One region of the Streptomyces sp. NPDC021622 genome, then DNA from elsewhere that is predicted to be linked to it. Evidence: riboswitches for the same ligand, from Rfam matches in the RefSeq annotation. Region 1 holds a riboswitch; the other holds the start of a gene.
What was found. Region 1 has a riboswitch for glycine ahead of gcvT (glycine cleavage system aminomethyltransferase GcvT). Riboswitches for the same ligand answer to the same signal wherever they lie in the genome.
Positions count from the first base shown of each region.

Region 1 (11,031 bases):
GCCCCGCGGGCAGCAGGTCGAGGCCCGATGCGATACGGCGCAGATCCAGCCAGGGGATGCCGACGCCGCCGCCGGGGGCGTGCGGGTTGAGCCAGAGGCCATACTGGTCGGGGTAGAGGGTGCGGGCGATGTCGACACCTGCGACCACTTCGTACGAGCGGTTCCAGCCGCTGGCGGAGAGCTCCTGGGCGGAGGTCACACACGGCGCGTAGCCGAGGCCCTCGACCTCCATGTTTCCGTACTGGGCGTCGGGGGATCCGGCCTGGCCGTGCCAGAGCAGCATCCACACCTGGTCGGCGGCGAGCGCCCGCAGGAGCGCCTCGTAGGCGTCGTAGCGCCCCGGCGTCACCTGGCGCAGCATGTGCTCGACCTGCCCGGCCGCAGCCGTGCCCGACGCACTCACCCTTAACCGCCCCTTCGCGATGACCCGACGACCCCGATGATCCGAATGATCCGCAACGGACCCGGCCGGCACGGCCGTAACCCGCCCGGGTCATGAAACCAGCTTAAGCGGCGATCCTGACACCGACTTGACGTACGGCGTGGTCACACCCGCCGGTGCGCATGTCTCTCCACACCTCCGTGCTCGTATCTCTACACACGTCCGTGCTCGTGCTGGTGGCTCTGCCCGAAGAAGGGCCGCACCCTTGCGCGCAGCCAGTCGCCCACCGGGTCCTGGGCCACGTCGAGCAGCACCAGGTTCACCGGCCAGGGCACCGGGACCAGGCCGAGCGCACGGCCCACGGCCGCCATCGGCAGGTCACGGGCGTCGCCCTCCCAGGAGGACAGTTCGACGCCGATGAACAGGGAGGGGTCGTCGCCCTCGACGCTGGCCAGGCAGCGGCGGGCACTCAGCACCACTCCGGTGGCCTCGAACTCACGGGCCGCGGCGGACAGGAAGTCCACCGGGTCCTGCTGCCAGTCCGGCTCGAAGAGACGGACGCGGCCGCCGCTCGCGGGGCCGTCCAGCGGGGTGCGTCCCGCCCGGCAGAGCTCGGCGACGGCGGGCGGCGGCAGCGGCACGCCGACGGTGCCGTCCGGGTTGACCGCGATGCCGAGCTGCGGGGGCAGTCCGCGCGCGAACTCCACGGCGGGCGCCACGGTGCAGCTCATCCGGCCGCCGGTGACCTGCTGGAACTGCTGCTCGGAGCTGAAGACGGGCACGTATGCCTGGCCCTCGATCTCCAGCGTGGGCAGGTCGAGCGTGCCGCCGGCACCGTCGCCGCCGTTCGGCAGCGGGACCCAGATGTGGCTGCGGCCGAGGACCTCGACGATCCGGGCCCCCGCGGAGGCTGTGCTTGTCTGAGGACCGCCGCCGGTGCCGAGGGCCGCCGCGAGCACCTCTTCGAGTTCATTGCCCGGCCATCCTCCGTACGGATGGGCGTGCGCCTGCGCCGGAATGTCCATCTGTCTTACCCCTGCTCGTCCCGCTCTGCCTGCGGCTCGAACCCTAACGCGGCACGCCACCGCGCGCGGGTCGGTCCCCTCAGTCCCTCAGTCTCCGAAGCCGATCGCCCGCAGCGCGCCCGCCGCCGTCCGGTCGAGCAGCAGCGCCGAGCCGACGCCGCGCGGCAGATCGCCCCGCTCGGCGGCGCCGACGAGCCGGCCGACCGTTCTGCGGTGGCGCGCGAAGGCGTACCGCGAGACGCCGCGGCCGCGCGCGAGCTGCCCCTCGACGGCCGTCTCCGGTGGCACGTCGAGCAGCAGCAGATGCAGGGTCGTGCCCCGCCGTGCCGCTTCCCTGGCCAGCCAGCGGCGCACCCAGGCCTGGGTGCCGCAGTCGTGCACGACGACTCCCTCGCCGGAGCGCAGGGCCCGGCGCAGGCCCGCGTAGTGCGCGATGCGGACCAGGGGGCGGTAGACCGCGTACGGAAGGAAGCGCGGCATGCGGCCGGCCCAGCGGTCGCGGGTGTCCTGCGAGTCGATGCGCGGGCCCGCGACGGCTCTGCGCATCAGCGTGGACTTTCCGCTGCCCGGCAGCCCGGAGACGACGATCAGATCGCCGCCGCCGAAGGTAAGCCGGTGCGGGCTGTGGCCCATCCGCTGCCTCAGGTCCCGGACGACGGCCGCGGGCAGGGGGCCACAGCTCTCCCTGATGGCGGCGGCTTCCTGCTTGGGCAGGGCCACCCCTGTGTTGGTCGCGTAGACACTGGTCCTGCGCACCGTGATCAGCCTCCCCATAGCGGTCACGTACCTGCTTACCGCAGCTTCCCCGGCAAGTGTAAAGAGAAGGTAATGCGGCACAAGGGCATTACTGGACTGGCACTGCCCTGTGACGGAGCCCCGTGCAATGATGTGCCCGCAAACTCCATACAGGCCGCTTGAATCCGCGCGGGAGAGTTCCCGGTCACCGTCGTCCGACACTTCGTACGACACACCGGGGCGCCGAAGGAGCAAGTCCCTCCCTTGAATCTCTCAGGCCCCGTACCGCGCGGGCGAGGCACATCTGAAAAGCGGGCCGCCACGGCGGCTCCACCCAAGGTGCAAGTCATGACCCCCCATACGTACGGGTCGTGGTGAACCTCTCAGGTTCCGATGACAGATGGGGAGGATCTACCTCGCCCGTCATGCCCTGGGAGTTCTACGTATGAGTACCGCCCCCCGTCTGACAGCCCTCGATGCGGTGCATCGGGCGCTCGGCGCGACCATGACCGACTTCGCGGGCTGGGACATGCCGCTGCGGTACGGCAGCGAGCGCGAAGAGCACATCGCCGTCCGCACCAAGGCCGGTCTCTTCGACCTCTCCCACATGGGCGAGATCACCGTCACCGGCCCGGAGGCCGTGGACTTCCTGAACTTCTCGCTGGTCGGCAACATCGGCTCCGTCGGTGTCGGCCGCGCCCGCTACACGATGATCGTCGACCAGGACGGCGGCATCCTCGACGACCTGATCGTGTACCGCCTGGCCGAGGCCGAGTACATGGTCGTCGCCAATGCCTCCAACGCCCAGAACGTGCTTAACGAGCTGAGCAACCGCGTCGAGGAGTTCGACGCCGAGGTCCGCGACGACCGCGACGCGTACGCGCTGCTCGCCGTCCAGGGTCCCGAGTCCCCCGGCATCCTGAAGTCCCTCACGGACGCCGACCTGGACGGCCTGAAGTACTACGCGGGCCTGCCCGGCACGGTCGCGGGCGTGCCCGCGCTGATCGCCCGCACCGGCTACACCGGCGAGGACGGCTTCGAGCTCTTCGTCGCCCCCGGTGATGCGGAGAAGCTGTGGGGCGCGCTGATGGAGGCGGGCACGCCCGTCGGCATGGTCCCGGCCGGCCTCTCCTGCCGTGACACGCTGCGTCTGGAGGCGGGCATGCCGCTGTACGGGCACGAGTTGACCGCCGAGCTGACGCCGTTCGACGCGGGCCTCGGCCGGGTCGTGAAGTTCGAGAAGACCTCGATGTCCGAGAACTTCGTGGGACGCGAGGCGCTCGCGGCCGCCGCCGAGCGCGCCGAGACCGCTCCCCCGCGCAAGCTGGTCGGCCTGATCGCTTCGGGTCGCCGCGTACCGCGCGCCGGCTTCTCCGTGGTCGCCGACGGCAAGGTCATCGGCGAGGTCACCTCCGGCGCCCCGTCCCCGACGCTCGGCAAGCCGATCGCCATCGCGTACGTCGACGCCGCGCACGCGGCGCCCGGCACCGAGGGTGTCGGCGTGGACATCCGCGGCACGCACGAGCCCTACGAGGTCGTGGCGCTGCCGTTCTACAAGCGCCAGAAGTGACCCCCCGCGGGCGTCGGCAGTGACGTCACGCACATCTTTCTCGTTCCGCAGCACCCATCCGCGTACAGGAGAATTCAGGTCATGAGCAACCCCCAGCAGCTTCGTTACAGCAAGGAGCACGAGTGGCTCTCGCCCGCCGAGGACGGTGTGGCCACCATCGGCATCACCGAGCACGCGGCCAACGCGCTCGGTGACGTCGTCTTCGCCCAGCTCCCGGCGGTCGGCGACAGCGTGACCGCGGGCGAGACCTGCGGTGAGCTCGAGTCGACGAAGTCCGTCAGCGACCTGTACTCGCCGGTGACCGGTGAGGTCGTCGAGTCGAACCAGGACGTCGTGGAAGACCCGTCGCTGGTGAACTCCGCGCCCTTCGAGGGCGGCTGGCTGTTCAAGGTGCGCATCGCGGAGGAGCCGGAGGACCTGCTCTCCGCGGACCAGTACACCGAGCTCGCAGGCAACTAAAGACCCTTAGGGACCACCTGATGTCGCTTCTCAACACCCCTCTCCACGAGCTGGACCCGGACGTCGCCGCCGCCGTCGACGCCGAGCTCCACCGCCAGCAGTCCACCCTGGAAATGATCGCCTCGGAGAACTTCGCTCCGGTCGCCGTCATGGAGGCCCAGGGCACGGTCCTCACCAACAAGTACGCCGAGGGCTACCCCGGCCGCCGCTACTACGGCGGCTGTGAGCACGTCGACGTCACCGAGCAGATCGCGATCGACCGGGTCAAGGACCTGTTCGGCGCCGAGTACGCCAACGTCCAGCCGCACTCCGGCGCCTCCGCCAACCAGGCCGCCCTCTTCGCGATCGCCAAGCCCGGCGACACGATCCTCGGCCTGGACCTGGCGCACGGCGGCCACCTCACCCACGGCATGCGCCTGAACTTCTCCGGCAAGCAGTTCAACGTGGTCGCGTACCACGTCGACGAGGCCGGTCTGGTCGACATGGCCGAGGTCGAGCGCCTGGCCAAGGAGAACCGCCCGAAGGTGATCATCGCGGGCTGGTCCGCCTACCCGCGCCAGCTCGACTTCGCCGAGTTCCGCCGGATCGCCGACGAGGTCGGCGCGTACCTGTGGGTCGACATGGCGCACTTCGCCGGGCTCGTCGCCGCCGGTCTGCACCCCAACCCGGTGCCGTTCGCGGACGTGGTGACCTCCACCACGCACAAGACGCTCGGCGGCCCGCGCGGCGGCATCATCCTGGCCCGCAGCAAGGAGTTCGCGAAGAAGCTGAACTCCGCGGTCTTCCCCGGCTTCCAGGGCGGCCCCCTGGAGCACGTGATCGCCGCCAAGGCCGTCTCCTTCAAGGTCGCGGCCTCGGAGGAGTTCAAGGAGCGCCAGCAGCGCACCCTGGACGGCGCCCGCATCCTGGCCGAGCGCCTGGTGCAGGACGACGTCACCGAGCACGGCGTCTCCGTCCTGTCCGGCGGCACGGATGTGCACCTGGTCCTGGTGGACCTGCGCAACTCCGACCTGGACGGCCAGCAGGCCGAGGACCGTCTCCACGAGGTCGGCATCACGGTCAACCGCAACGCGATCCCGAACGACCCGCGCCCCCCGATGGTCACTTCGGGTCTGCGGATCGGTACGCCGGCGCTCGCGACCCGTGGCTTCCAGGAGGACGACTTCCGTGAGGTCGCCGACATCATCGCCGAGACCCTGAAGCCGGGCTTCGACGCGGAGGCCCTCAAGGGCCGCGTGACCGCGCTGGCCGACAAGCACCCGCTGTACCCCGGCCTGAAGTAGTTTCGTACCCTTTGCGTACGCTTTTGTTCGTACGTACGAAACATCGGGGCACCCCGCACACTGGACAGTGAGGACAGTGTGCGCGGTGCCCCGCACCGCGTGACCGTACTCGTACTTCCTGCACCGCCTTGTTCTTCTGCGTCACCCCGGCAGACAACGGCGTCTACCAACCACCCTTGGAGTTCCCGTGGCCCTCTCGGTCTTCGACCTGTTCTCGATCGGCATCGGCCCGTCAAGCTCCCACACGGTGGGCCCGATGCGCGCGGCCCGCATCTTCGCGAGCCGCCTGAAGAACGAGGGCCTGATGGCCCACACCACCTCCATACGCTCCGAGCTGTTCGGCTCGCTCGGCGCGACCGGCCACGGGCACGGCACCCCCAAGGCGGTGCTCCTCGGCCTCGAGGGCGAGTCCCCCCGCTCGGTGGACGTGGAGACCGCCGACGACCGGGTCGAGCAGATCAAGACCACCGGCCGCCTCAACCTGCTCGGCATGCACGAGATCGCCTTCGACTTCGACGACGACCTGATCCTGCACCGCCGCAAGGCCCTGCCGTACCACGCCAACGGCATGACGATCTTCGCGTACGACCGTGAAGGCACCCTCCTCCTGGAGAAGACGTACTACTCGGTGGGCGGCGGCTTCGTCGTCGACGAGGACGCGGTCGCGGGCGAGAACCCGATCGTGCTGGACGACACGGTGCTTAAGCACCCCTTCCGCACGGGTGACGAGCTGCTGCGGCTCACCCGCGAGACCGGCCTTTCCATCTCCGCGCTGATGCTGGAGAACGAGAAGGCCTGGCGCACCGAGGAGGAGATCCGCTCGGGGCTGCTCGACATCTGGGGTGTCATGCAGTCGTGCGTGTCCCGCGGCATGTCCCGCGAGGGCATCCTGCCGGGCGGCCTGAAGGTCCGCCGCCGCGCGGCCAATTCGGCCCGCAAACTCCGCTCCGAGGGCGACCCGCTGGCCCTCGCCATGGAGTGGATCACGCTCTACGCGATGGCCGTGAACGAGGAGAACGCGGCGGGCGGCCGGGTCGTGACCGCCCCGACGAACGGCGCCGCGGGCATCATCCCGGCGGTCCTGCACTACTACATGAACTTCGTGCCCGGCGCCGACGAGGACGGCGTGGTCCGCTTCATGCTCGCGGCCGGCGCGATCGGCATGCTCTTCAAGGAGAACGCCTCGATCTCCGGCGCCGAGGTCGGCTGCCAGGGCGAGGTCGGCTCCGCCTGCTCGATGGCGGCGGGCGCGCTCGCCGAGGTCCTCGGCGGCTCCCCCGAGCAGGTCGAGAACGCCGCGGAGATCGGCATGGAGCACAACCTCGGCCTGACCTGCGACCCCGTCGGCGGCCTCGTCCAGATCCCCTGCATCGAGCGCAACGGCATGGCGGCGGTGAAGGCCGTGACCGCCGCGAAGATGGCGATGCGCGGCGACGGCAGCCACAAGGTGTCCCTCGACAAGGTCATCAAGACCATGAAGGAGACCGGGGCCGACATGAGCGTCAAGTACAAGGAGACCGCTCGGGGCGGGCTCGCGGTGAACATCATCGAGTGCTGAGGGCTCGACGGGGCGCTCCGCCGCACAAAACAGTCCCCGGAGTCCTCACCGTTGCCATCTGCCTCAGTCGTCGCTGAGGCTCCGGTAGCGAGGGGCTTCGGGGGCCTGGCCAGAGCCTGCGGGAATCTCTTCTCGGTAGACGTCTCCACCGACGGTGCGACTCTCCGGATTTCTGGTGTAATGACCAGTTTCCTCCCAATATGGCCCGCGTCAAGAGGTCACCGGGAAAATCGCGGACCGAATCGAAACCCGGCCGCGTCGCAACGGTCGGGAGGTACTGCTGGCCATGGGCGTACTCCCTGTGATCGGGGCATGCGACGGCCGATACCCTGAGCCGTCTCAGTAGTGCACCAAGAAGGGGTGGATCCGGTGGCGGACATCGAGGAAGCGCGCAAGACGTTCGAGCGGTTCGACGCGGACGGCGACGGCTTCATCACGGCGGCCGAGTGGAAGTCGGCCATGGCGCAGATGGGGGACTTCTACGTCACCGAGACGGTGGCCGAGGCCGTGATCGGCACGAAGGACACCGACGCGGACAAGCGCCTCTCCTTCGACGAGTTCTGGGCGAGCCTGAACAAGTAGGCGTCGACGGATGACGGCGATGGGGCCCGGAGCGCGGAAGCGCTCCGGGCCCCATCGTCATGTTCAGCCGCTCTTGTTCAGCGGCGCGCCGCCCGTACGCTCCACCGTCCTTCCCTGCGTTCGAGGTGCACAGGATGGTCGAAGCACTTGCCGATCTGGTCGCTCGTCAGTACGTCGTCGACGGCGCCGGAGGCGAGCGCGCGCCCGTCCCTGAGGAGCAGGGCGTGCGTCGTGCCGGCCGGGAGTTCCTCCAGGTGGTGGGTGACCAGGACCGTGGCGAGTTGGGGGTGGCTCTCGCGCAGGGTGTCCAGGCTGTCGAGGAGGCGTTCGCGGCCCGCGAGATCGAGCCCGGTGGCGGGTTCGTCGAGCAGGACGAAGCGCGGCGTCGGCATCAGGGAGCGCGCGATGAGGGTTCGGCCGCGCTCGCCCTGGGAGAGCGTGGGCCAGCGCGCATCCGTGCGGTGCGCGAGGCCCAGCAGGGCGATGAGGCGGTCGGCCTGCTCCCGCTGCTCGGGCGTGGGGTGCCAACGGGGCAGTGGTTCAACGCTGTTGGTGAGCCCGGTCAGGACGACGTCGCGGACACGCAGGGGCGAGCGGAGCGGATGGCGCGGGTTGACGTGACCGACGTACGCCCGCAGTTCGCGCAGGTCGACGGTGCCGAGGCGGCGGCCGAGCACCTCGACCGTGCCGTGCGTGGGGTGGGTGACGGCGCCGCACAGGCCGAGCAGGGTCGACTTGCCCGCGCCGTTGGCGCCCAGCAGCGCCCAGTGCTCGCCGGGGCGGACGGTGAGGGTGACCTCTTCGAGGATGGGGCGCCCGTCGCGGACGACGGTGACGTCGTTCGCGTGCAGCACCGGCTGCGGGGTCATCGGGCGACCCCTGCCCGGTTCACGGCCGAAAGCACCGCCTGTACGGACGCCGTCAGGACCGAGGTGTCCAGGCCCGCGCCCCAGCAGGTGACGCCGCCGACCCGGCACTCCGCGTACGCGACGGCCTCGCCGCTGGTCACGCCTGCGTCCGCCTCGACGGCATGCTCGGAGTAGTCGAGGATGTCGACGGTGATGCCGGCCGCGGCGAGCGCCTCGACGAACGCGGACAGCGGGCCGTTGCCCACACCCTCGAAGTCCCCTGCCCTGTCGCCGACTTGGAGCGTGCAGACGAAGCGGTGCGCGCCGTCGGGGGCGCGGTCGGTGGTCCACGCCTCGAGCGTCACGTCGCCGTCCCGGCCCGGCGCGAGATACGCCGTCTCGAACAGCTCGTACAGCTCCTTGGCGCTCGCCTCTCGCCCGCTGTCGTCGGTGGCGTCCTGCACGACGCGCGAGAAGTCGGGCCGCATGCGCTGCGGCAGGTCGAGCCCGTGCCGGGTCTTCAGGAGGTACGCCATTCCGCCCTTGCCCGACTGGGAGTTGACCCGGATGACGGCCTCGTAGGTGCGGCCGATGTCCGCCGGGTCGATCGGCAGATACGGCACCTCCCAGGGCGCCTCGCTCTCCGGTACGCCCAACTCGGCCGCCCGGCGGGCGTGATGGGCGAAGCCCTTGCTGATGGCGTCCTGGTGGGTGCCGGAGAACGCGGTGTGGACGAGGTCGCCGGCGTAGGGGTGGCGGGGGTGCACGGGCAGCCGGTTGCAGTGCTCGACGACCTCGCGCACGGCGTCGATGTCGGAGAGGTCGACCATCGGGTCGACGCCCTGGGCGTGGAGATTGAGGGCCAGGGTCACCAGGTCGACGTTCCCGGTGCGTTCGCCGTTGCCGAAGAGGCAGCCCTCGACGCGCTGGGCACCGGCCAGGACGGCGAGTTCGGCGCAGGCGACGCCGGTGCCGCGGTCGTTGTGGGGGTGGACGGAGAGGATGACGGATTCGCGCCGGGACAGGTTGCGGTGCAGATACTCGATCTGGTCGGCGTACACGTTCGGCGTCGCGATCTCGACGGTCGCCGGCAGGTTGTGGATGACGGGCCTGTCGGGGCTCGCGTCCCACAACTCGCTGATGCCGTCGCAGAGTTCGAGTACGTAGTCGGGCTCGGTCAGATTGAAGGTCTCCGGCGAGAACTGGAACCGGATGTCCGCGCCGGGCCGCGCGTCGGCGAGGCGCGCCATGTAGGCGGCGGCTTCGGCGGCGATGTCGTACACCTGCGCGCGCGACCGCCCGAGCACCACGTCGCGCCAGACGGGCGAGGTGGCGATGTAGAGATGCACGACGGCGCGGGGCAGCCCTTCGATCGAGGCGAAGGTGCGGTCGATCAGCTCGGGCCTGGCGGGTGTGAAGACGACGATGCTGACGTCGTCGGGGATCCCGCCGCGCGCGGCGAGTGCGGCCAGGTCGCGCACGAAGTCGAAGTCGGCGCGGCTTGCCGACGGATAGCCGACCTCGATCTCCTTGAAGCCCATCGAGACGAGCAGATCGAAGAAGCGCCGCTTGCGCTCCGGGTCCATCGGCTCGGCGAGCGCCTGGTTCCCGTCGCGCAGGTCGACGGGGACCCAGAGGGGTGCGCGCTCGATGCGGGCGGCGGGCCAACTCCGTTCCTGCGACGGGACGTTGACGCGATCCTGGTAGGGGCGGTAGCGGTGGGACGGCATGACGCTCGGGCGCTGGGGATTCCACGGGTACGCGGAGGAGTTCACGGTGGCCTCTCGGCTCGGTCGGTCGGCCGACCGGCAGCACGACACCCCGCGGCGGGGTGCCGGTCGCTTCAGGCCCCGCCGCGGCAGCCGAGAAGAAGGAGACCGCAGAAGATCACACGGCTACACTAGCCACACCTCAGGTCCTCAGACAAGTACTCCTCAGACAAGTGGTCCTCAGACAACTACCGGGTGCCCCGCCATGCCTCTGAACTCCCTCCACCCCAGCCCGCTCGTCGAACAGGCCGCCGCCCGCCTGCGCGAACAGATCACCGGCGGCGACTGGCCCGTCGGCAGCAAGCTCCCCGGCGAGACGACCCTCGCCAAGGAGCTCGGCATCGGGCGCTCCACCGTCCGCGAAGCCCTGCGCGCGCTCGCCGGCGCCGGGCTCGTGCAGCCCCGCCAGGGCTCCGGCGTCTTCGTCATCGCGACACAAGAGGTCAGGGACTGGCCGACGCGGCTGCGGCAGGCGGCGGTCACCGACACCTACGAGGTACGCATGCTGGTGGAGGTGCAGGCCGCGCGGCTCGCCGCGCTGCGCCGCACCGACGAGGACATCGCGGCGATGCGGGCCGCACTCGAAGCGCGCAGGGCCGCGTCCGCGGCGGCCGACGCCGCGTTCATCGACGCCGACATCGCGCTGCACGCGGCGGTGGTCGCAGCGGCCCACAACCCCGTCCTCACCGACCTCTTCGCCGAGTTCATGCCCGCACTGCGGGAAGGCCTGATCAGCCTCCTGCACCTCACCGGCGTACGCGCCGACGAGCCGAACCCCGGCGACGCCGCGCACGCCGACCTCGTACGGGCCGTCGAGGCG
Region 1 covers NZ_JBFACK010000012.1:241,222-252,252, forward strand. The annotation lists gene AB0G47_RS24730 (enhanced serine sensitivity protein SseB C-terminal domain-containing protein) at 1-403, opposite strand, end outside; gene AB0G47_RS24735 (enhanced serine sensitivity protein SseB) at 595-1,407, opposite strand; gene AB0G47_RS24740 (AAA family ATPase) at 1,495-2,181, opposite strand; glycine riboswitch at 2,323-2,440, shown strand; gene gcvT (glycine cleavage system aminomethyltransferase GcvT) at 2,588-3,712, shown strand; gene gcvH (glycine cleavage system protein GcvH) at 3,794-4,171, shown strand; gene glyA (serine hydroxymethyltransferase) at 4,192-5,454, shown strand; gene AB0G47_RS24760 (L-serine ammonia-lyase) at 5,642-7,012, shown strand; gene AB0G47_RS24765 (EF-hand domain-containing protein) at 7,382-7,594, shown strand; gene AB0G47_RS24770 (ATP-binding cassette domain-containing protein) at 7,672-8,463, opposite strand; gene leuA (2-isopropylmalate synthase) at 8,460-10,172, opposite strand; gene AB0G47_RS24780 (FCD domain-containing protein) at 10,417-11,031, shown strand, end outside.

Region 2 (11,031 bases), on a different contig from region 1:
TGATCGATAACGCCCCGCACATGCCCCCGTCCCAGTACGCTCGACAAGCGTCGTCACACGGCACATTCGCGCGGCATGACACACACCAGAAAATCGCCGCACCCGTGTCTGGTGAAAAACACCGACGAGAATCGGCCGTCCGCGTCACGGAAGTGAGCCGAGGTCAGAAGGGGCGCCCACATCCAGAATCGGGAGGAATCCCGCGAAAGGGCGACCGACAATCGACTTGCGAGCAATATTGGGCGCGGTTAGACGAAACACCGTCTGAACACGTGTCGTATAAACTCCGCAAACGAGGCAGAGAGTTGGCGCTCGCGGTCCCCCTGCCCCCGCCCCTCTGGCCCCAGAGCAGACAGCGTCGTCCGCACCTGCCCTCGATCCACCGTGCCTGTCGAATGAGAGAGGCGACCCACCATGCCGCTGCAAGTCCCCCCGGCTCCCGCGCCCGCCCTGCGCAGCGTCCTCGCGGCTCTCGGTTCACCCACCGCCGTACGCGAAGCCCGAACCCCGTCCCTGCGCGCCGCCCAGGGACCGGTGACCCCCGAACTTCCGCTGCCCGTCCACGTCCTGGACCGGATCACCCCGTCGGGCAGCACACCCACCCGGCTCGCGGGGTGGCGTTTCCTGATCCGCTGCGGCGAGCGAGCTGTCGCCGCGGCCGACACGATGCTCACGCCTGACGGGTGGACGTTCTCGCACTTCTTCGAGGGCCCGTACATCGCGGCCACCGAGCGCGCCCTGCGCCACGCCGAGAAGATGCCCCTGCCGTACCAGCCACGCCTGTTGTCCGTGCCCGAGCTCTACATGCTCACGCTCTGGCTGCACGGCGACTGCACGGCCGACGGCGCGGCCGGCCATCTCTCGGCCACCGACATCCTCGTACCCCTGGCGCCCGCGCCACCCGGCATCGCGGCCCACCGCCCGCACCACGCCGCCGAACTGCTCAAGGTCCTCACCCACCGACTGACCCCCGCGCCGCTGCTCGGCTCACCCGCCTGAGGCCGCCGCACCTCCCGTGCCCCGCCGCCCGACCGGCCGCGGGGCACGGCGCTGCCCGCTGCCCATACGGACTAGCCAGGTATGACCACCCCGAACCACCCGAAGAGACAGTGCAGTTGGGCTGAACCGTCCGGGCGGGTGATACGTCATTAAGCAGTAAGGAGCGCTGCCGTTAAATCCCTGCGGATTGGCGCCCGTAGGGCAACACTGGGATCGGACCGACTAATACACGGGGGGCGGTCATGAACACCGCATCGAGCCGCAGGACAGACGTCACAGCCATCACATCGCAGCGAAAGAACCCTTCCATGTGCCAGCACCAACCACCGTGCCCGACAGCCGACTCCGCCGACCGGGAAGCCGCGCTCCTCACGGCGAGCCACCCCGAGCAGGGCTGGAGCCTGCTGTGCAACGGCGTCCTGCTCTTCGAGGACACCGGTGAGCTGCTGCCGGACGGCCAGATCATCGCCCCGCACCGACCGCTGGGCACCGACGAGATCATGACGGCCGCCTGACGCGGCGGCACCACGGCACGGACAACGAAGGGGCCGACCCGGAGAAGCAATCTCCGGACCGGCCCCGACGCATGTGCTGGACCGTGAATCAGTCCTCGCGCATCAGTCCTCGTACGCATCCAGCGGCGGGCAGGAGCAGACCAGGTTCCGGTCGCCGTACGCCTGGTCGATGCGGCGCACCGGCGGCCAGTACTTGTCGGCCGCGACGACACCGGCCGGGAAGACGGCCTCCTCACGGCTGTAGCCGTGCTCCCACTCGCCGCTCAGCGCGGCCGCGGTGTGCGGCGCGTTGCGCAGCGGGTTGTCGTCGGCGGACCACTCGCCGCCGCCGACCTTCTCGATCTCCGCGCGAATGGCGATCATCGCCTCGCAGAACCGGTCGATCTCGACCAGGTCCTCGCTCTCCGTCGGCTCGATCATCAGCGTCCCTGCGACCGGGAACGACATGGTCGGCGCGTGGAAGCCGTAGTCGATGAGCCGCTTGGCGATGTCGTCGACGCTGACGCCCGTCTCCTTGCTCAGCGGCCGCAGGTCGATGATGCACTCGTGCGCGACGAGGTCGCCGGGGCCGGTGTAGAGCACCGGGAAGTGCGGCTCGAGCCGCTTGGCGATGTAGTTCGCGGAGAGCACCGCGACCTGCGTGGCGCGCTTGAGCCCCTCGCCGCCCATGAGACGTACGTACGCCCAGGAGATCGGCAGGATGCCCGCGGAGCCCCACGGCGCGGCGGAAATCGGTCCGACACCCGTCTCGGGACCCGCGGCGGGCTGCATCGGGTGGTTGGGCAGGTACGGCGCGAGGTGCTCACGCACACCGACCGGGCCGACGCCGGGACCGCCGCCGCCGTGCGGGATGCAGAAGGTCTTGTGCAGGTTCAGGTGCGAGACGTCGCCGCCGAAGTGCCCCGGCTTGGCAAGGCCCACCAGCGCGTTGAGGTTGGCGCCGTCGACGTACACCTGCCCGCCGGCCTCGTGCACCTCCGCGCAGATGTCGGCGACGTGCTCCTCGAAGACACCGTGCGTCGACGGGTACGTGATCATCAGGACGGACAGCTCGTCGCGGTGCTTCTCGATCTTGGCGCGCAGGTCGTCGACGTCGATCTCGCCGTCGTCGGCGGTCTTCACGACGACGACCTTCATGCCGGCCATCACGGCGCTCGCGGCGTTGGTGCCGTGCGCGGAGGACGGGATGAGGCAGACGGTGCGCTGCTCGTCGCCGTTGGCCCGGTGGTAGCCACGGACCGCGAGGAGACCCGCCAGCTCGCCCTGCGAACCGGCGTTGGGCTGCAGCGAGACCTTGTCGTACCCGGTGACCTCGGCGAGCCGCTCCTCCAGCTCACGGATGAGCGTGAGGTAGCCCTGCGCCTGCTGGGCGGGCGCGAAGGGGTGCAGCTGCCCGAACTCGGGCCAGGTGACCGGCTCCATCTCGGTGGTCGCGTTGAGCTTCATGGTGCAGGAGCCCAGCGGGATCATGCCGCGGTCGAGCGCGTAGTCGCGGTCGGCCAGCTTGCGCAGGTAGCGCAGCATCGCGGTCTCGGAGCGGTACTGGTGGAAGACCGGGTGCGTCAGGTACTCGTCGGAGCGCAGCAGACCGGCGGGCAGGGTGTCATCGGTCGCCGCGTCGAGCGCCTCGATGTCCGCCTCGACCCCGAACGCGGTCCAGATCGCGGTCAGCTGCTTGCGCGTGGTGGTCTCGTCGCAGGCCAGCGAGACGTGGTCGGCGTCGACCTGGTGGACGTTGACGCCACCCTCGCGGGCCGCGGAGACAAGCTCCTCGGCCTTGCCGGGCACCCGCACGGTCAGCGTGTCGAAGTACGCGCCGTGCACGACATCGACCCCGCCCGCGGTGAGGCCGGCGGCCAGCAGCGTCGCGTAGCGGTGGGTGCGCCGCGCGATGGACTTGAGACCCTCGGGCCCGTGGTAGACCGCGTACATCCCGGCCATGACGGCGAGCAGCACCTGTGCCGTACAGATGTTGCTGGTCGCCTTCTCACGGCGGATGTGCTGCTCACGGGTCTGCAGCGCGAGCCGGTAGGCCTTGTTGCCGTCGGCGTCGACGGAGACACCGACGAGCCGGCCCGGCAGGCTGCGGGCGAACTTCTCGCGCACCGCCATGTATCCGGCGTGCGGCCCGCCGAAGCCCATCGGCACACCGAACCGCTGCGTCGTGCCGACCGCGATGTCCGCACCGAGCTCACCGGGCGAGGTGAGCAGCGTCAGGGCGAGCAGATCGGCCGCGACGGAGACCACGGCCCCCAGCTCGTGCGCCTGCTCGATGACCGGCTTGATGTCGCGTACGACACCGGAGGCGCCCGGGTACTGGATCAGTACGCCGACGACACCGCGCTCGGCGACCTCGGCCGGGATGCCCTCGCTCAGATCGGCGACGACGATCTCGACGCCGGTCGGCTCGGCACGGGTCTGAATGACGGCGATGGTCTGCGGCAGCGCGTCGGCGTCAACAACAAAAACGCCGTCCTTGACCTTGCTCATGCGCCGCGAAAGGGCCATGGCCTCGGCAGCGGCGGTCCCCTCGTCGAGCAGGGAGGCACCGGAGGTGGGCAGTCCGGTCAGCTCGGCGACGACGGTCTGGAAGTTGAGCAGCGCCTCGAGCCGCCCCTGGGAGATCTCGGGCTGGTACGGCGTGTAAGCCGTGTACCAAGCAGGGTTCTCCATGACGTTCCGCAGGATGACGGGCGGCGTGAAGGTCCCGTAGTAGCCGAGCCCGATCATGGAATCGAGCACCTGATTCCGATCGGCCAGCGAGCGCAGCTCGGCCAGGACCTCGGCCTCGGTGCGCGCCCCGGGCAGATTCAGCGCCTCGGCGTTCTTGATCACATCCGGCACCGCGGCGGCGGTCAGCTCGTCGAGCGAGCCGTAACCGACCTGCGCGAGCATCTTGGCGCATGCCTCGGCATCGGGGCCGATGTGCCGCTGCTCGAAGGGAATGCCCTGCTCAAGCTGTGAGAGCGGGATGCGAGGGGTGGCGGTCATTGCGGAGGCCTCCTGGTCTGACGCTGGTCTGACGCGACCTGCGAGGGGCACCACGGCGCGGGTGCCCGGACGGCCTCCCCCTCTGTCATCTCAACCTGAGAGCTTCACAGACCCGCCCATGGACAGATCTGCTTTCACCGTCGGTGAGGAAGGGTCTCGAACGTGCCCGCCCGACGCCCGCCCTGCTTTCCAGAGTGACCTCGTCCGTGCGGTACAGGGTGCCTGAGAGATTCCGGGGAGGATTTGCTCCTTCGGCGCCTCCGGAATCACCTCCCGGAGAGCTCTCCCGCACGGGGTCAGCAGCCACCGCCAGCGTACCAGCGAGGACCGCGCCCGATCCCTCGAGTGGCCGCCCGCCCCGATGTGCTCTTTCGTAGTGATGACAAGCGAATAATGATTGGTTACGCGCCATTTCGACAAACTGCGACCAGTTGGAGGGCCTGTGCAGACCGACATCGATCCGCGCAACCTGATCGGCCGCAAGGCGTTCGACCGGGACGGGGCCAAGATCGGCACGATCGACGAGGTCTACCTCGACGATGCCACCGGCGCCCCGGAGTGGGCCGCGATACGCACGGGCCTGTTCAGCCGTGACGCCTTCGTCCCCCTGGAACCCAGCGAGGTCACGGGAGAGGGCACCCTGCGCATCCCCTTCGAACGCTCCCTGATCAAGGACGCCCCCGACTTCGGCGTAGGCCGCCACCTCTCCCCCGAACAGGAACTCCAGCTCTACCACCACTACGGCCTGGACATCGCACCCCCACCACCCCCCGACCAGGACTTCGGCAAAACCGCAGACGAAAACCCCTGACGCCGCGCCCTCCCCGGTACGCAACGCTCCCCCGACCGCCCGCCCTCGCTGTGGTCAGGCGCTCCCCCGGCTAACCCGCCCGCCCTCGCTGTGGTCAGGCGCTCCCGCGGCTAACCCGTCTGCCCGCCCTCGTTGTGAGCAGGCGCTCCCCCCCCGGCTCGCCCGACCGCCCGCCCTCGTTGTGGGCAGGCGTTCCGCAGGGCGAGTGGGGTCTCCCCTGCTCGAGCGGAGCCGAGAGCTTGGGGAAGGGTGGGCACAACGCCCACTGCCGAGCACCGCTACGCCAAGGGCGAAGGCCCAGCACGGCCCCCCGGCGGAGCCACCAGCGGCAACGGCTCCGCGGGAACAAGCTCCGGATCATCGACCCGAAACGTCCGCACCCGCCCCGGCGCCGACCCCGGAGTCTCAAACCGCACCGTCACCCGCCCAAGCCCACTCCCCTGCACCCACCCACACCCGTACACGGCATGCCGCACATCGTGCCCCGCGGCCCACCGCCGCGCGCCGAGCGCCACCTCCTCGACGGACGCCTCCTCGGCCTCCCCCGCACCCTCGACCTCAGTCACGGCTCCCGCAGCCTCGCCCTCCCCCCGCTCAAGCCCGTCGGCCCGAGCCTGCGCGAAGAGATCCTCCTGCGTGTAGTCCGCAAGCCCCGTGACCCCCACGCCAAGGAGCCGCACACCCCCCGTGGTGTCCACGGACTCCAGCAACCGCGCGGCAGCCTCCCGCACCACCCCAGGGTCGTCCGTGGGCCCCCGCAGCGTCTCGGACCGCGTCAGCGTCGAGAAGTCGAACCGCCGCACCTTCAGCACGATGGTCCGCCCCGAGTGCCCGGCAGCCCGCAACCGCTCCACACACCGGTCGGCGAGCCGCGCCACCTCGCCCCTGACCCGCACCCGGTCGTGAATGTCCACGTCATACGTGTCCTCGACACTGACCGACTTGGACTCCCGCTCCGCCACTACGGGCCGCTCGTCCCGCGCCTGCGCCATCGCGTACAGCGCGCTCCCGTGCGACTTCCCGAGCAGCCGTACGAGCTCGTCCTCGCCCGCCTCAGCGATCTCCCCGACCGTCGTGATCCCGCCCCGCCGCAGATGGTCCCCGGTGGCAGGACCGACCCCGGGCAGCGTCCGCACGGACATCGGCGCGAGCAGCTCCCGCTCGGTCCCCGGAACTATCAGCCGCAGACCATCGGGCTTGGCCTCCTCCGAGGCGATCTTCGCCAGCATCTTGGACGCGGCGAGCCCGACCGACCCCGCAAGTCCCGTCACCGTCTTGATGTCGGCACGCAACCGCTCCCCCACGGCCAGCGCCGACGCCTGGTCGTCGGCCACGCCGCCCGCCTCCAGGTCGACAAAGGCCTCGTCCAGACTGAGCGGCTCCACCAGCGGCGACAGCTCACGCAGCAGCGCCATCACCTGCTCGCTGATCTCCCGGTAGAGGCCGAAGCGCGGCACCAGATAGGCGGCGTTCGGCGCGAGGCGACGCGCCTGCCCCATGGGCATCGCCGAGTGCACACCGAGCTTCCGCGCCTCGTACGAAGCCGTGGCCACCACACCCCGCGGCCCGAGCCCGCCCACCACCACGGCCTTCCCGCGCAGACTCGGCTTCGCGGCCTGCTCGGCAGACGCGTAGAAGGCATCCATGTCGAGATGCAGAATCGTGGGCGCGGTTCTCACACCTCTGATGCTGCCCTACGCCACTGACAACGCCCCGAAACCGCCACCCCGCCGGCGATGATGCAACCGCCTCACACGGCCCGGTTGCGCCGCCGCGCGAGCTCGTCGGCGGGGTTCTGACGCAGCAGCGTCTCCCCGGTGTCGATGCGCTCCCCGTGCAGCTGCGAGAGCGCCGCCTCCACGTCCCGCCACACGACGCCCACGGCGATCCCGAAGACCCCCTGACCACCCTGGAGCAGATCGTGGACCTCGTCGGGCGACGTGCACTCGTAGACCGTCGCGCCGTCGCTCATGAGCGTCATCCGCTCCAGATCCCGGAAACCGCGGTCGCGCAGATGCTGGACCGTGGTCCGGATGTTCTGCAGGGACACCCCGGTGTCCAGGAACCGCTTCACGATCTTCAGGACGACGACGTCCCGGAAGCTGTAGAGCCGCTGGGTCCCCGACCCGCCCGCGGACCGCACACTGGGCTCGACGAGCCCCGTACGGGCCCAGTAGTCGAGCTGTCGATACGTGATACCGGCTGCCGCACACGCGGTCGGCCCCCGATACCCGATCTGTTCCTGTTCGGTCTGCCCGGACGTAGCGTCCCCGCTCCCCTGAACCGCCATCGGCCGCCTCGGAGAGTGATCGGCCGTGCTGCCGTGAAGCGGATACGGTCCGCCCATCGCCGTACCGTCGCCGCTGCTTCTCACGCCGACCTCCGTCCTTGACCTGCCTTCCCGACGGTAGGCAGTCACCAGGGGCTCGTCAACGATCGCCACACTCGGCACGCCGAGTGATAATCACCCTAAGAGTGGTTTGCCGCGCCTCACCGCCGGGAAAGGCTAGCCGAATGGTCCGTCGGGACCCTCCGGAGGCATCGGTTCACTGGCTGTTGGTGCCGAAGTCCTCGGGCGAGATCTGATCGAGGAACTCGCGGAACTTCTCCACCTCGTCCTCCTGCTCGTCCGGAATGGCGATGCCGGCGTCGTCCAGGACACCGTCACTGCCGTAGATCGGCGTTCCGGTGCGCAGCGCAAGCGCTATGGCGTCGGACGGCCGGGCGCTCACCTCGACTCCACTGGCGAAGACCAGCTCCGCGTAGAAGACCCCTTCGCGCAGGTCCGTGATGCGCACCTCGGTGAGCTCCTGACCCACCGCCTCCAGCACGTCCTTGAACAGGTCGTGGGTCAGCGGCCGTGCGGGCGCCATCCCCTGCTGTGCGAAGGCGATCGCGGTCGCCTCCCCTGGTCCGATCCAGATGGGGAGGTACCGATCGCCTCCCACTTCACGCAGGAGCACGATCGGTTGGTTGGAGGGCATTTCGACCCGGACACCTACGACGTCGAGCTCGTTCACACAGCAACCCTAGGACGTGCCCGGCAGGTTTGGGTAGTCGGGCACCCCTTGAGTCAGGGCAACCGCACCCCGAGAGCGGTCTGCACCAGTGCAGAGTGCAGCTTTCCGGTGAGCCCCGCCAGTTCCTTCGTACGGGCTTCCGCATGGGCCCTGGTCTGCGGATTACGGTGCCGCCGCAGGGGCGCCACGACCTGGTCGACGAGGCCGGCCTCGCGTTCGGCGGCGGTTTTCACGGCCCGCAGATGGCGCGGTTCGATGCCGAACCGGCCGAGTTCGACCACCAGGGCGGCGACCGTCACGGCCTCGGCGTCGTAACCACCTTCCGGCAACGGCGCGATGAGCCCGTACGTCTCCCACTCGTCGAGCTGCTCCGCGTCGATCTCGGCGGCCGCGAGCAGCTCGGCCCGGCCCACCCGGGCCGCCGTGGGCCCTTCGGCCTCACCGGGGCCCCAGGTGTCGCCGGACTCCCTCGGCTGCCCCAGGGAGGGCAGCGGGGCCGCTTCTCCGCGCTCCAGGGCGTCCAGGTGCTCCCGGATGACCTTGAGCGGCAGATAGTGGTCCCGCTGCATCCTCAGGACGTGACCGAGCCGCTCGACGTCCTGCGGGCCGAACTTCCGGTACCCGGACGGCGTGCGTTCGGGCTCGATGAGCCCTTCCGACTCCAGGAATCGGATCTTGGAGATCGTGACCTCGGGAAATTCGTCACGCAGCGCGTTCAGGACGGCGCCGATGCTCATCAGCCGACGGTCCTCGGCGGCGGTGCCGTTCCCGGCACCGCCCCTCGGTGTTTGAAGCATGGACCTTCCTGAAGGTGCCCCCGGACGAAGTCCGGGGGAGGGTCAGATGCCGACGCTCCGCTGGCTCGCGTAGAAGACCAGCCGGTACTTACCGATCTGCACCTCGTCGCCGTTCGACAGCGCGACGGAGTCGATGCGCTCCCGGTTGACGTACGTGCCGTTGAGGCTGCCCACGTCCGCGACGGTGAAGGAACCGTCCTGGACGCGACGGAACTCCACGTGACGGCGCGACACGGTCACGTCGTCCAGGAAGATGTCGCTCTGCGGGTGACGCCCTGCCGTGGTCAGCTCGCCGTCCAGGAGGAAGCGGCTGCCCGAGTTCGGACCGCGGCGCACCACGAGAAGCGCCGAGCCGAGCGGCAACGCGTCGACGGCGGCCTGGGCCTCCGGCGAGAGGGCGGGCGAGGCGGTCTGCCCCGTCACCTCCGCGTCATAGGCCTCGAGGCCCGAGATGGAGATCGTCGAGGTCGTCTCGGACGGACGCTCCGGCGCGGCCCCGGCCCGCAGCGGCGCGCCGCAGTTGGAGCAGAACCGGCTCGCGTCGGCGTTGCGGTTCCCGCACCTCGTACACACCAGGGCCATGGACGGATCCTCCTGCCGCGGCTGCCCCGCGGGGGCATTGGATGCGTACGGACCGGGGTTAAACCCTCCACCCGTACTTGAGGTTGACGGTTCTCCGAAACCTATGCGGCCCGCACCGGCAGGGTCAACAGACGACGCGCCCTGTCCGCCCGAAATGTCACCGCCAGGACCACCGACCTGATCACGGAACATCGGGCGCTCGCCGCCCTGGTCCTCGGCGGCGTCTCCATGGCGCGGCGCACGGTGCCGGGCAGTGGCGGGATTGCCGCTGTCCTCGCGCGAACGCTTGCCGAACAACTTCTCAAACAACTTCACGGGCGATTCCCCTTGACCGAAACAGACCCGCCCGTGGGGCAGGACGAACCCTGATTGCACACACCGGCGTACATCGGCGTACCAGACATCCTCACAACGTCCGTACCCGCCAAACAGTTTCCACCACGCACCACGCTTACAGTGCGCCGACCCCCCGCAACCTCATGCCCTCCCCGGACGGCCCCCATGCGCCCCCGCCTCACTGGGAGGACGACCGAGCGTAGTCAGGCCGCTTCGCGGGTCGCAAGGCGTCCACCACGATCTTCTCCGCTCGCGCCACGGTGACCGTGGCCTGCTCCTTTTCCAGAGTCTGCACCACCCCACCAGGGATGTTCAGCGCCGGCTCGAGGTCCTGCGGCTTGCCGATCACCTTGAAGCGATAGGGCTTGCCGACCTTGCGGCCGTCCACCCGTACGCCACCACCGTCCGTGTCCGACAGGTAGGTGCTTGCCACCACGCGCACGTCATTGATCTGGATGGCCTCGGCCCCCGCGGCGCGCAGCTCCTGAATGGCGTCGAGCAGCATGTCCGCCTCAACCGACCCCTTCTTGTCATCGATGGTCAGCGTGATGCCAGGACCCTGCGCTGCCACGGTGCCCGCCAGAATGCCGAGTTGTCTTTCCTTCTCGACCGTCTGCTTGCGGGCCTCCTCGGCCTGGTCCGAGCTGTTCTCGAGCCCGGTGCGCTGATCCTCCAGACGCTGCTTCTCATCTTCCAGACGCTGCGTACGGTCATCCAGTTCATCGAGGATGCGTACGAGATCTTCCTGGCGTGCTCCGCGCAGCGCGCTGCTGTCGTTGTTGGAGCGCACCTGGATGGCCAGGCCGAGCCCCAGTACGAACAGCAGCAGGGCGACGATCAGTTGGGGACGCGTGACACGCGGCGGCCACAACCCCGCCAGCAACCGCTGACGGCCGGTCATCGGCTGCTCCTCGCCCGGTGCGGGCGCGGCGCTGTCCGCAGGCTCCACGGGGGCGCTCTGCACCTCGGCGGGCAGTTCC
Region 2 covers NZ_JBFACK010000034.1:9,060-20,090, forward strand. The annotation lists gene AB0G47_RS40440 (hypothetical protein) at 415-999, shown strand; gene AB0G47_RS40445 (DUF5999 family protein) at 1,308-1,514, shown strand; gene gcvP (aminomethyl-transferring glycine dehydrogenase) at 1,617-4,505, opposite strand; glycine riboswitch at 4,705-4,804, opposite strand; gene AB0G47_RS40455 (PRC-barrel domain-containing protein) at 4,948-5,316, shown strand; gene AB0G47_RS40460 (DNA polymerase IV) at 5,595-6,995, opposite strand; gene AB0G47_RS40465 (MerR family transcriptional regulator) at 7,067-7,690, opposite strand; gene AB0G47_RS40470 (bifunctional nuclease family protein) at 7,863-8,336, opposite strand; gene AB0G47_RS40475 (MerR family transcriptional regulator) at 8,390-9,133, opposite strand; gene AB0G47_RS40480 (FHA domain-containing protein) at 9,176-10,147, opposite strand; gene AB0G47_RS40485 (DUF881 domain-containing protein) at 10,230-11,031, opposite strand, start outside.
Region 2: another riboswitch for glycine. It lies ahead of gcvP (aminomethyl-transferring glycine dehydrogenase); the one in region 1 lies ahead of gcvT (glycine cleavage system aminomethyltransferase GcvT).